Regions from separate parts of the Rhizobium sp. BK289 genome, predicted to be linked through region 2. Evidence: predicted binding sites of a transcription regulator. Region 2 holds the regulator's gene; each other region holds the start of a gene.
The links. The regulator PhoB, encoded in region 2, activates phosphate uptake and scavenging genes when phosphate is short. The targets are predictions, from matches to a motif close to TGTCATNNANCTGTCAT.

Region 1 (4,262 bases), on a different contig from region 2:
CAAAGGGCCGCTCGGCGAAACCGGACATGCGCGGCTGTCGATCATGCGCGAGACGGAAGACGGCTTCCGCATTGCCGAGGAGGATTTGAAGCTGCGGGGCGAAGGCGAGCTTCTCGGCACGCGTCAGTCCGGCACACCAGGCTTCCGCATCGCCAGCCTGGAAGCCCATGCCGATCTTCTGGAAATCGCCCGCAAGGATGCAGCCTATCTCATCGAGCGCGATCCGGAGCTGACCAGCGAGCGTGGCAGTGCGGTACGCACCCTGCTCTATCTCTTCCGTCGCGACGAAGCGATCCGGTTCCTGCGAGCGGGGTAAGCGGATGGACGCGTTAGCCGCGCCCATCGGCATTTCGTCAGATCACTTTGCGGCGAGGCCGGGAATGGTCACCTGGAATACCTGGAACATGGTGTCTACATCGCCCCCGCCGTCACCCTTGTAGGCCGCGCCCACCTGATAGCCATCCTGGGTCAGGAAGTCGTTGTCATTGGCGACGAACAGGAAGTAATCGTCCGGCAGCTTCGGATCCTGAACGCTGACGAGCGACATGGCCTCCCATTTTTCCGAGAGGTTGTTGCGGTCGTTCGGCGCGCCATTATGAAGGCCGAAGCGAGCGAGATCGGCGCTGTCGTTGATATCGATGAACTGGCTAACCGTGGCCGGCTTTACCGAGGCGTCAAGAACACCCTTGGGCGCGACCGCCGTATCGGCATCGAACTTGCTGCCGGCGATGTCGGTCGCAGCCGACACGTCGACGGCGACGATGCTGCGGTAGAGCGACTTGTCGCCCTTTACGCCGTAACCGTTGTTGCTGTCGCGCGCCAGCATCAGGAAGCTTGTCGGCGAGAGCGCATAGATTTCGCTCTGGGCGGCAACAGCCGTTTTGCCCTTGTCATTCGTGAAGACCGGCAGCGGCACGACATATTCATGAACCAGCTTCAGATTTGCCGGATCGGCAGCATCATAGACCAGCGCGCGGGTGTTCTGGCGCGTGGAGCTGGAATCGCCGCCATCCTGGCGCGTTGCAGACTGCAGCACGGCGATCAGGAACTTGCCGTCCGGCGTCAGCGACATGCCTTCCAGACCCTGGTTGTTCTGGCGGCCGCTCGTCGGGTCCTTCGGATCCGGAGCGGTTTCACCGGGACCCGGGTTGTTGGAAGCGAAGTTGACAGCGCCGTTGCGCATCGGCAGCAAGGCGGCTGGCGGAGGGGTGGCGGACATCATGCGGCCATCGGCGGCAAAGCGGTAGATATAGGGACCATATTCGTCGCTGATGAACATCGTGCCGTCGGGCAGCCGTGCGATCGCTTCCGTGTCGAGCGAGATCTTGCCGTTCGGCGCCTGGGGCAGCAGCGGCATCGCGCCCTCCGCCTTGCGGGTGCCATTGGCCGGATCGAGGCCGGTGGTGTCGGCGCCCTTGTCATCCTTCAGAAGCAGGGTGTCGGAAAGCTTGGCGTCGACGCCTGCCTGTTCCTTGCCGGCCGGCGGCGTCGCGCCAGGCGCGACCGGGCTCAAAGTGACGTCGATCGTGTTCAGGCGCGGACGATAGTCGGTCGTGCCGACAGCATTGTAGCCGCGGTCCGGCAGCAGCCAGAGCGAACCCTTATAGGTGCCGTCGGCATTGCGAACCCAGCTCTTGGTATCGATCGACATGCCTGAACCGGAGCCGAAGGTCTCGCCGAACTTGTCACGCAGGTTGGAGGGGATGCGGCCGACCGCAACACGTCCCTTGTTGACAAGCGTCACGCCCTGGACCGCGATGGAACTATCCGCAAGCGCCGCGACCGGCGCAGAAAAAACAAATGTGGCAAGCACAGCCGACAACAGCGGCAAGCTCTTGGAACGCATAGATTTCAAGACAATATCCTCCGATGAAAATATCTATGGAGACAATGAGATCCATCTCCGGCCCTCTCTCGAGCCGTGTCGAGAAACAACAGCCCGGGTCGAAACTCCGCACGTTCGATGATGAGATGCATCCGATTGCCTGTCCCGTACGACGGTCTAAGGCGTCAATATGATAGGGACATGACAGCTCGCGCGATACGCGAGGCCAGGCAACCTACGACAGGAGCGGGAGCGTCTCTAAGTCAGGGATTTTATCGGAACGGGCCTGGGCAGCCCCTTCGCCGCAACCAGCTCTTCCTTGTATTCGGGCGAAACCAGGCCGCCAGATATCAGCAGCTTGGCGCCATCCTCCGGGCTCATGTCGAGCACCGTGATCTTTTCGCGTGGAACGAAAACCAGAAAGCCGGCCGTTGGCACGGGTGTCGGCGGCAGGAAGACCGCCACCATGTCCTGACCCATGGCATTGAATTTCGAAGCAATCTCACCCTTGGCATCCGTCGATATGAACACCATGGACCAGAGACCGGGGCTCGGATATTCGATCAGCCCCACCTTCTTGAACGACGTACCCTGCTCCTTCAGCACGGTCTCGAAGATCTGCTTGACGCTCTTGTAGATGGTCCGCACCAAAGGCACGCGATTGACGATCGACTCGCCGAAGCGGACGATACTCTGGCCGATCAGGTTCTTGGCCAGAAAACCGACGATCGTGATGAAGATCATCGCGATCACCAGGCCGGTACCGGGAACGGCGAAGTTCAGATAGCTTTCGGGATCGTAACGCGCGGGAATATAGGGGCGAACCCAGCTATCGGCCCAATGGACGACAGACCAGGTCAGCCACAGTGTGATGGCGATCGGAGCGCATATAATCAGGCCGGCCAGGAAATTGTTTCTGACCCGCGTGGTTACGGACATTTTGATGAGTTTTTCAGTCATTCGCCGCTCGAAAACTCCGTTCCGTCGCTACCGCTATCCGGCAAATTCACCCCACCATCTCCGTGAGCGAATCGTGCCAGAAATCAGCGCGGCATACAACCCGCCAGCTGCGTCTGCGAGCCGAACAAACGATAGGCTCACGACGACGTGACGGCAAATGTGCGACGGAAAGAATCCTATTCCACGGTGACCGATTTGGCGAGGTTGCGCGGCTGATCGACATCCGTCCCCATGAAGACCGCGGTATGATAGGCAAGCAGCTGAATCGGTAGTGAGAAGATGATCGGAGCGATGATCTCATCGACGACCGGCAGCGCAATCGTCGCCATCGTCGGCAATGTCGAGGCGGCTGCCCCCGCTTCATCGGTGATGAAAATGATTCGACCGCCACGTGCCGCCACTTCCTGCATATTGGAAACGGTCTTGTCGAAAAAGCGGTCGTGCGGCGCGATGACGATGACGGGCATATTCTCGTCGATCAGGGCAATAGGACCGTGCTTCAGCTCGCCGGCCGCATATCCCTCGGCGTGGATGTAGGAGATTTCCTTCAGCTTCAGCGCGCCTTCCATGGCGAGCGGGAAGCTCGTGCCGCGACCGAGATAGAGCACATCCTTGAACTTCGAAATCTCGCGCGCCAGGCCTTCCATCTGCGGCTGGATGATATTCAGGACATTGGCCATGATGCGCGGCATCTCGACGAGATGGCGCACCATTTCCTGTTCCTGCGCAGCGTTGACGGTACCTCGAGCGATACCCGCTCCGATCGCCAGCGAAGCAAGAACGGCAAGCTGGCAGGTGAAGGCTTTCGTCGAGGCAACGCCGATCTCGGGGCCGGCCATGATCGGAAATACAGCATCGGACTCGCGCGCGATGGTCGATTCCTTGACGTTGACGACCGCACCGATTTTGAGGCCGTGATCCCGGCAATAGCGCAGCGAGGCAAGCGTATCGGCCGTTTCACCGGATTGCGAGATGAAGAGTGCCGCCTGCGAGGGCAACAAAGGCATTTCGCGGTAGCGGAATTCTGAGGCCACGTCGATTTCGACCGGCAGGCGCGCATATCGCTCGAACCAGTATTTGCCGATCAAGCCGGCAAGATAAGCCGTACCGCAGGCGGAAATTGCCAGGCCCGAGACATTGCCGAAATCGATCGCCGATGCGCTTGGGCGTACCCGGTGGCTAGCGAAATCGACATATTGGCTGAGCGCGTGCGAAATGACCTCCGGCTGCTCGTAGATTTCCTTCTCCATGAAGTGGCGATGGTTGCCCTTGTCGACCACATAGGCGGTTGCCTGCGAAATCTGCCGCGGCCTCGTCACTTCATTGCCGTTGAAATCGAGAATGGTCGCGCCGGCATGGGTGACGATCGCGCAGTCGCCGTCGACGAGATAGCTGACCTCGTTGGTGAAGGGCGCGAGGGCAATCGCATCCGAACCGAGGAACATTTCGCCCTTGCCGTAACCCACGGCAAGGGGCG
Region 2 (4,262 bases):
CAATAACGCCCGCGTGGGGCACGCATAAGCCCTTAAATCGGCATCGATTTATGGAAAGCTTATGCGATTCCTAAATGTTACTGCGCCCTTGCGCGTCGCCTCGACGCGCGGCGCAGTAATCGCCCCATCTACGGGCGTTGAACTCAAGCCGATTTTTTCGTGCGGGCAGCGCGCGCACGCTCGGCGGCTCGCTCCAGGCGAGCAAGACCTTCGCGTGCTTCTTCGGCTGTAACGACCAGCGGCGGCAGCAGGCGGATGACGTTGTCGCCGGCCGGAACGCCGAGCAGATGCTCGGCACGGATTGCCTGCAGCAGCTCTCCCTGCGGAATGGCCGCCTTGATGCCGAGCATCAGGCCTTCACCGCGAACGTCCTCGATGATATCGGGAAAGCGGTCCTTGAGCGAGGCGAGCCCCTGGCGGAACACCAGGGCGACATCGCGCACATGCTGCAGGAAGCCTTCGGCAAGCACGATGTCGAGAACGGCATTGCCGACCGCCATGGCGAGCGGATTGCCGCCATAGGTCGAGCCGTGCGTTCCCGCCTTCATGCCTGAGGCGGCTTCCGCCGTCGCAAGGCAGGCGCCGAGCGGGAAACCGCCGCCGATGCCCTTGGCGACCGCCATGATATCCGGCTTGATCCCGGCCCATTCGTAGGCGAAGAGCTTGCCCGTGCGGCCGACGCCACACTGTACTTCGTCGAGGATCAAAAGCAGGCCGTGCTCATCGCAGATCTCACGCAGTCCGCGCAGGAACTCGTTGGTCGCGGGACGAATGCCGCCCTCGCCCTGAACTGGTTCAATGAGGATTCCAGCCGTCGCATCCGTAATGGCGGCACGCACGGCATCGAGATCGCCGAACGGCACCTGATCGAAACCCGGCGCCTTCGGACCGAAGCCTTCGATATACTTCTCCTGGCCACCGGCGGCGATCGTCGCGATGGTGCGGCCGTGGAAGGCGCCTTCGAAGGTGATGATATGGAACTTTTCGGGATGCCCCTTGGCAAACTGATAGCGCCGCGCCGTCTTGATGGCACATTCCAGCGCCTCCGCGCCCGAATTGGTGAAGAACACCTTGTCGGCGAATGTCACTTCCGTCAGACGCTTCGACAGCTTTTCCTGGCCCGGTACTTCATAGAGGTTGGACAGGTGCCAGACCTTGTCGGCCTGCGCCTTCAATTCGGCGACCAGATGAGGATGGGCATGACCCAGCGAATTGACTGCCACGCCGGCTGCGAAATCGAGATAGCGCTCGCCGTTTTCGGTAACCAGCCAGACGCCCTCGCCTCGCTCGAACCGCAGCGGAGCGCGCAGGTAGGTGTCGTAAAGCGGCGTGGTCTCGGCCATGGCCATGTCTCCTGATCACAACTTTAAGGACCGATCGCTTCCATTTGATGAAACGGGCCCGAAAAAATCAAAAATGCCGCCTTGCGGCGGCCTGGGCACTATTGATGTTTTGCACCGCGATGTCAACAAAACTGCCGTTTTAGCAGGTGCGAGAAAGCGCTTGCCGGCAAAAGAGACGGCTTCGGCGGCTCCTATTGCAGAAATGCCACGCCGGGGCAGCAAGTTGGGGAAAACCTCGAAATCGATTCCTCAAGATTCCCGCGACTCTTGTCACGGAGTCAGCCTCACACTAGGTTAAAAAGCAATTGCTAGACTGCATGCGGCGGAACTAGTCACCACAATTTTAGAGCGTTTCGCGCCTCGTTCCCATGCGAGGCAATGGTGAGGGATTCTGCCATCGGAAACGCGACAGCGGAGACAGGGCATGAATTGGACAGACGAACGCGTCGAGAAGCTGAAAAAGCTATGGTCCGAAGGGTTGAGCGCCAGCCAGATCGCTGCGCAGCTCGGTGGCGTGAGCCGTAATGCCGTTATCGGCAAGGTACATCGCCTGAACCTTCCCGGCCGAGCGAAGGCCGGCGGCACGGCAACCGCGACGCGCACGCCGAAGCGCAGTGCTGCAGCACCCCGCGCCACGAGCTACGGATCGCGCGTTGCAACACGGACGGTCGTCACCCGCCAGCAGGGCGTAACCATGCTGAAGGAAGAGATCGAGGTCGATTCCGTCAACGAAATCCAGTATCGCCCGGCTGCGAACGTCGTCGTTCCGATCTCCCGCCGCCTCGGCCTGACGGAGCTGACGGAGCGCACCTGCAAATGGCCGGTCGGCGATCCGCTGAAGGACGATTTCCACTTCTGCGGCAATGACAGCCCGGATTCGTCGCCCTACTGCACCTATCATCAGCGCATGGCCTACCAGCCAGTGCATGACCGCCGGCGCAACAACGGCTGAAAGTGACAGCAAGACAAAGAGCAACAGGCCCCTCGAGGCCCGTTTTTCTATTTCCGCCGCTCCTGCATAATTCCTTAAACCGGAATCGATTTAAGAGAAAATTATGCAGCATTTCAAGATGTTACAGCGACCTTAACGCGTCTTGAAAGACGCGTGGAGCTGTAATGTTGATACCCGAGCGGCAAGCCGCTCAGGCTTCCATGGAATAGCCCGCGCCGCGAACGGTACGGATGACATCCTGCATATTGGAGAAATTGAGCGCCTTGCGCAGGCGGCCGACATGGACGTCGACCGTGCGTTCGTCGACATAGATATCGTGACCCCAGACGCCGTCGAGCAGCTGCGAGCGCGAGAAGACGCGGCCGGGCGAGGACATCAGGAATTCCAGCAGGCGGAATTCCGTCGGCCCCAGCCGCACTTCGCGGCTCTTGCGGTGAACGCGATGAGTTTCGCGATCGAGCTCGATATCGCCGCAACGCAGCACCGTGGAGAGCACCTCCGGACGGGCACGCCGCAGCATCGCCTTGACGCGGGCCATCAGCTCCGGCGTCGAGAACGGCTTGACGACATAGTCGTCCGCGCCGGTCGAAAGCCCGCGCACGCGCTCGCTTTCCTCGCCGCGGGCCGTCAGCATGATGATCGGCAGGCGCTCCGTCTCCGGCCGCATGCGCAGCCGGCGGCAGAGCTCTATGCCCGATACGCCGGGGAGCATCCAGTCGAGGATCAGGAGATCGGGGATGCGCTCCTGGAGACGCAGCTCAGCCTCATCGCCTCTTAGGATCGTGTCGACCTCGAAGCCTTCGGCCTCAAGATTGTAGCGCAGCAGAACGCTGAGCGCTTCCTCGTCTTCTACAACAGCAACTCTCGGAACCATGCGCTTATGGTCTCCTTTCTTCACTTCCAGATTATTCCGTCACCGCGCCGACGGTATTGGCGGTATCATCCTTCGGACGCTCGCCTTCGGGCTGAGCGCCGGTCGCCATGTAATAGATCGTCTCGGCGATGTTGGTGGCATGGTCGCCGATGCGCTCGATGTTCTTGGCGCAGAAGAGAAGATGCGTGCAGGTGGTGATGTTGCGCGGATCTTCCATCATGTAGGTCAGCATCTCGCGGAAGAGCGAGGTGTACATGGCGTCGATTTCCTCGTCGCGCTCACGGATCGATACGGCCTTGTCGGGCGAACGGGTGGCGTAGACATCCAGAACTTCCTTGAGCTGGCTCAGTGCCAATTCGGAAAGGTGTTCGATGCCGCGGGCGAGACGGCGCGGAACGCCGGTGCCCTGCACGGCGATGACGCGCTTGGCGGTGTTCTTGCCGAGATCGCCGACGCGCTCCAGATCGGAAGCGATGCGGATCGATCCCATGATTTCACGAAGGTCGGCTGCCATCGGCTGACGGCGGGCGATGGTGACGATCGCCTTGTCGCCGACTTCGCGCTCGGCATGGTCGAGAACGACGTCGTCGGAGATGACCTTCTGCGCAAGGGCAGCATCGCTTTGGACCAATGCGCGTACGCTGTCGCTGACCATCTGCTCGGCCAGGCCGCCCATTTCCGCAATACGGCGCGTCAGGAACTTCAGGTCTTCGTCATAGGCAGAGAGAATGTGTGTGGAGACCATTTTTCTATCCTCAAGGTGAACTGTGTGAAAGGGGCCGCGCGCTTGATATCATCAACCAAAACGGCCCATGATGTAATCCTGCGTGCGGTAATCGTCGGGATTGGTGAACATTTTATCGGTGTCGTTCTCCTCGACCAGATGGCCGAGATGAAACATTGCGGTGCGCTGCGAAACGCGGGCGGCCTGCTGCATGGAATGCGTCACGATGACGATCGTGAAGTTTTCCCGCAGCTCGTGAATGAGATCCTCGACCTTCGCCGTTGCGATCGGATCGAGCGCCGAGCACGGCTCGTCCATCAAGATGACTTCCGGACTGACGGCAACGGCGCGCGCAATGCACAGACGCTG
Region 3 (4,262 bases), on a different contig from region 2:
TGTGAAGCTTGCGTTGATATCGGATATTGGGTCAAGCCGGACCATCGATCGCGGCTTATTTTCAATTCATTCTTGTTAAAACTGTGCCCAAAAAGGCGCTTGGGCGCCATGAACCGTCAAATCTGCGTAATATTTGCAACCGCTAGGTCTTTAAAAAGCGTTCAAACGCTTCGAGCGTCTTTTCGCTGACATGATGCTCGATACCCTCGGCATCGTTTCGCGCGGTGTCGGGATCGACGCCGAGGCGGCAGAGGACGGCTTCCACAACCACATGCCGTCGCCGGGTCGCAACCGCGAGGCGCTGACCTTCCTCGGTCAGAAAGACGCCACGATAGGGGCGCTGGGTGATCAGGTTTTCCTCGGCCAGGCGCTTGAGCATCTTTGCGACCGTCGGCTGCGTTACCCCCAGTCTCTGCGCAATATCGGTCTGACGTGCCTCGCCGGCATGCTCTATCAGGTCGGCGATGAGCTCGACGTAATCTTCCATCAATTCCGTACGTCGATCGTCGCGGCTTTTCTGAAACGCCTCGGCATGTGTCTCCACTTCGGTGGAAGAAAGACGGCTTTCCGGGGCTGCAGGCTGTTTCATCAAGATGGCTCACCTTCGCAAGGCTAAGAAAGTGGTGAAGATACTTAGCCTCGCCTATAAATAAATCGCAAGCGCAATAAAACCCTCACGGCGGTATAATCACCGACAAATGAGGTCAGACTTCGCTCTCCGGTTCCGGGTGTTAAGCGCTGTTTCTATTTTGCGCCGATCAATGGAAGAGTTGAATGATCCAATAGGACAGCGCCGAGATCAGGGCCGCAGCCGGCAGCGTGATGACCCAGGCGATCACGATGTTGCCGGCAATGCCCCACCGTACGGCGGAGACTCGACGGGCGGCTCCGACACCGATGATGGCGCCCGTGATCGTGTGGGTCGTGGAAACCGGTATTCCGAACCAGGTCGCGGCAAAGAGCGTCAATGCGCCGCCGGTCTCCGCGCAAAAGCCCTGCATCGGGTTGAGGCGGGTAATTTTTGAACCCATCGTGTGCACGATCCGCCATCCTCCGAGCAGCGTGCCCAAAGCCATGGCCGACTGGCATGAGAGAACCACCCACAAGGGGACGTGGAAAGCGCCGCCGCCATATCCTTGGGAGTAAAGGAGTATCGCGATGATTCCCATGGTCTTCTGGGCATCATTGCCGCCGTGTCCGAGGGAATAGAGCGAGGCTGAGAAGAACTGCATGACGCGGAAGGTGCTGTCGACGGCAAACGGCGTCTGCCGGACGAAGAGCCATGTCACGGCAAGCACCAGAAACAACGCGAGCATGAAGCCGATGAGCGGCGACATGACGATCGCGCCCGCCGTCTTGAGGACGCCGAGCCAGACGATCGAACTGATGCCGACCTTGGCAAGGCCAGCGCCGATCAGTCCGCCGACCAGCGCATGCGACGAGCTTGACGGAATGCCGAATATCCAGGTGACGATGTTCCAGACGATTGCGCCCATAAGAGCGGAGAAGATGACCGATGCGTCGACGATTTTCGGGTCGATGATGCCCGTTCCAAGCGTCTCAGCGACGTGCAAGCCGAAGAACAGGAAGGCGATGAAATTGAAAAATGCGGCCCAGAGAACCGCATATTGCGGCCTCAGAACTCGGGTCGAGACGATGGTCGCGATGGAATTTGCTGCATCATGAAGGCCATTCAGGAAGTCGAAGAACAGCGCTGTGGCGATGATTGCCACCAGCAGCGGAAAGGCGAGCGAGGCCTCCATCAGACACTCTCGATCACGATGCCGTTGATCTCATTGGCGACGTCTTCGAAGCGGTCGACGACCTTTTCCAGCTCGCCATATATCTCGCTGCCGATGATGTAGGCCATGGCGTTGGAAGCGCCGTGTGTGCGGAAGAGATCCTTCAGGCCCTGTTCGTGCAGCTCATCGGCATAACCTTCGGCCTTGACGATCTCTTCCGTGATGGTCGCAAGCCGCGTGGCATTGGTGCCCATGCGATCCAGCAACGGCACCGCTTCGGCAACGAGATGTGCTGCCTTGACGATCACTTCGCCCATCTGCTGCATGAGGGGATCGAAGCTCTTCTGCTCGAACAGGCGTATGGTCTTGACCGTTTTGTGCATCATGTCGATGGCGTCGTCCATCGACATGATCAGATCCTTGATGTCGCCGCGATCAAAGGGGGTGATGAAGCTCTTGCGCACCGCAAGCAGCACGTCGCGCGTGATATCGTCGGCTTCATTTTCGAGCTCGACGATCCGCCGGCACTTTCCCTCGATGTCATTGCCGGAAAGCAGGGCGTTCAGCGCCTCGGCGGCACCCACGATCGTGCGCGAATGCTGCGCAAAGAGATCGAAGAATCGATCCTCGCGTGGCATGAGTTTGCGAAACCAGCCTAGCATCAAAGCTCCATGCGTCTATTGTCACGAAATCGTCATAATTGACAAAGTGCGGCTTGGAAAGGCTGGGAAGCATTATGTTTTCAGACCTTGCTGATGTTTATTGTGGACGCTGAGATGCCCGGCGTCGAGCCTCCATTCAAGGTGGACAGTTTTTTCGCCGCCGGATTACGCCGAAACGTGCTCGCGCAGGAGCGGCAGTAATTGGGTGCCCTGCCGTTCGATTTCCGAAAGATAGGGCGTGTCCGAGAGGACAAAATGCGTGATGCCCAGATCGCGATATTTGCGCAGCGAACGAGCAACATCCTCGGCCGAACCGACCAGCCAGGTGGTGCCTGCCCCTCCGCCGCCGAACTTGCCCGGTGCGGTGTAAAGATTGTCATCGAGCACCTCGCCGCGCGCGGCGAGATCGAACAGCCGCTTCTGGCCGACGGCGACCGATTGCCGATGATCGTTCCAGCGAACACCGTTGCCTTTGGCCATGTCGGCAACTTTCGCTTCGGCATCCGCCCAGGCCTGCTCCGTCGTGTCGCGAACCAGCGTCGTGATGCGCAGCCCGAACTGCAGTGGCGGGAGATCTCGATCGAGTTCTCTGCTCAAGGCCTTGAGCCGGCCGATCCTTTCACCGATGTCGGCGAGCGGCTCGCCCCAGAAAAGCTGAACATCGGCCTCCGTGGCGGAGACGCGCTCCGCTGCATCCGATGCACCGCCGAAATAGAGCTTGGGATGCAGGCGGTCACCGCGAGGCTGGATGCGTGGCGCGGCAGTGGAGTCGTTCACGCGAAAATGTTCGCCCTCATAGGAGACATTCTCTTCCGTCCAGAGTTTGCGGATGAGCCGCATGAACTCCTTGGTGCGGCCATAGCGATGCGCCTGGTCGCCTTCGCTATCGCCATAGGCGGCAAGATTGTCCTTGCCCGACACGATATTGACGCGCACGCGGCCGCCGCTCAGGTGATCCAGCGTGGCGGCAGCGGAGGCGAAATGCGCCGGCCGCCAGTAGCCGGGCCGGATCGCGATCAGCGGCTCGAAAGTGGTGGTGCGGGCGGCAAGTGCGGTCGCCACAGTGAAGGTGTCTGGACGGCCCCATCCGGTGCCGATCAGCGCTCCTTTCCAGCCGTGATCTTCGAGCGCCCTGGCATGACTGGTGAGCGTCTCCAGGCTATTGTGGTTTGCGACGGTGGAGTCGCCGCGATGACCCGGTTTGACGTCGTTGGGGATGTACCAGAGAAATTCGCAATTGCTGCTCATGCCTGTGCCTGTCAGTCTTCTGAATCCGCCGATGGGACTTGATGATGAGGAAAGCCGTGAGCGACATCGGCTCACGGCTGTCCATGGTTAAAGCTTGCCCTTCCAGGGAACGAGTACGGCTTCAAGGATGCGGACTGCGGCCGAAAAGGCGAATGCGCAGGCCGCGATGATGCCGATACCGACGAAGACGACGTCGGTGGCAAGGAATTGCGACGCCGACATGATCATAAAGCCGATGCCGCGGGTCGAAGCGATGAGCTCTGCCGCCACCAGCGTTCCCCAGCCGATGCCGAAGGCGATACGGACGCCGGTCAGGATTTCCGGCAGGGCCGAAGGCAGCACCACGGCGAGGAAGAGCTGCAGCCGGCTTGCGCCCAGCGACCGGGCGGCATTGACGCGTTCGAGCGGCAGCGAACGGACGCCAGCCTGCGCGGACAGGCAGATCGGGGCAAACATGGCGAGCACGAGGAGCGTGATCTTCGAGGTCTCGCCGATGCCGAGCCATATGATCATCAGCGGCAGATAGGAGAGGGGAGGCAAGGGCCAGTAGAATTCGATCGGCGTATCCAGAATTCCCTTTGCCCAGCGGCTGAGCCCCATCAGCAGGCCG

Region 1: a site for PhoB is predicted at 2,016-2,032, ahead of FHT84_RS18720 (esterase-like activity of phytase family protein). Genes of this name have one in related genera too.
Region 3: a site for PhoB is predicted at 2,424-2,440, ahead of FHT84_RS02500 (DUF47 family protein). Genes of this name have one in related genera too.

What each region holds. Positions count from the first base shown of each region.
Region 1 is NZ_JACHZO010000009.1:87,582-91,843, forward strand. It holds gene recG (ATP-dependent DNA helicase RecG) at 1-316, shown strand, start outside; gene FHT84_RS18720 (esterase-like activity of phytase family protein) at 359-1,855, opposite strand; gene FHT84_RS18725 (DUF502 domain-containing protein) at 2,084-2,785, opposite strand; gene glmS (glutamine--fructose-6-phosphate transaminase (isomerizing)) at 2,962-4,262, opposite strand, start outside.
Region 2 is NZ_JACHZO010000005.1:291,676-295,937, reverse strand. It holds gene FHT84_RS12290 (aspartate aminotransferase family protein) at 144-1,343, opposite strand; gene FHT84_RS12285 (hypothetical protein) at 1,348-1,641, shown strand; gene FHT84_RS12280 (GcrA family cell cycle regulator) at 1,768-2,295, shown strand; gene phoB (phosphate regulon transcriptional regulator PhoB) at 2,486-3,169, opposite strand; gene phoU (phosphate signaling complex protein PhoU) at 3,201-3,914, opposite strand; gene pstB (phosphate ABC transporter ATP-binding protein PstB) at 3,966-4,262, opposite strand, start outside.
Region 3 is NZ_JACHZO010000001.1:539,089-543,350, forward strand. It holds gene mntR (manganese-binding transcriptional regulator MntR) at 143-589, opposite strand; gene FHT84_RS02495 (inorganic phosphate transporter) at 759-1,763, opposite strand; gene FHT84_RS02500 (DUF47 family protein) at 1,763-2,404, opposite strand; gene FHT84_RS02505 (LLM class flavin-dependent oxidoreductase) at 2,570-3,652, opposite strand; gene FHT84_RS02510 (ABC transporter permease subunit) at 3,740-4,262, opposite strand, start outside.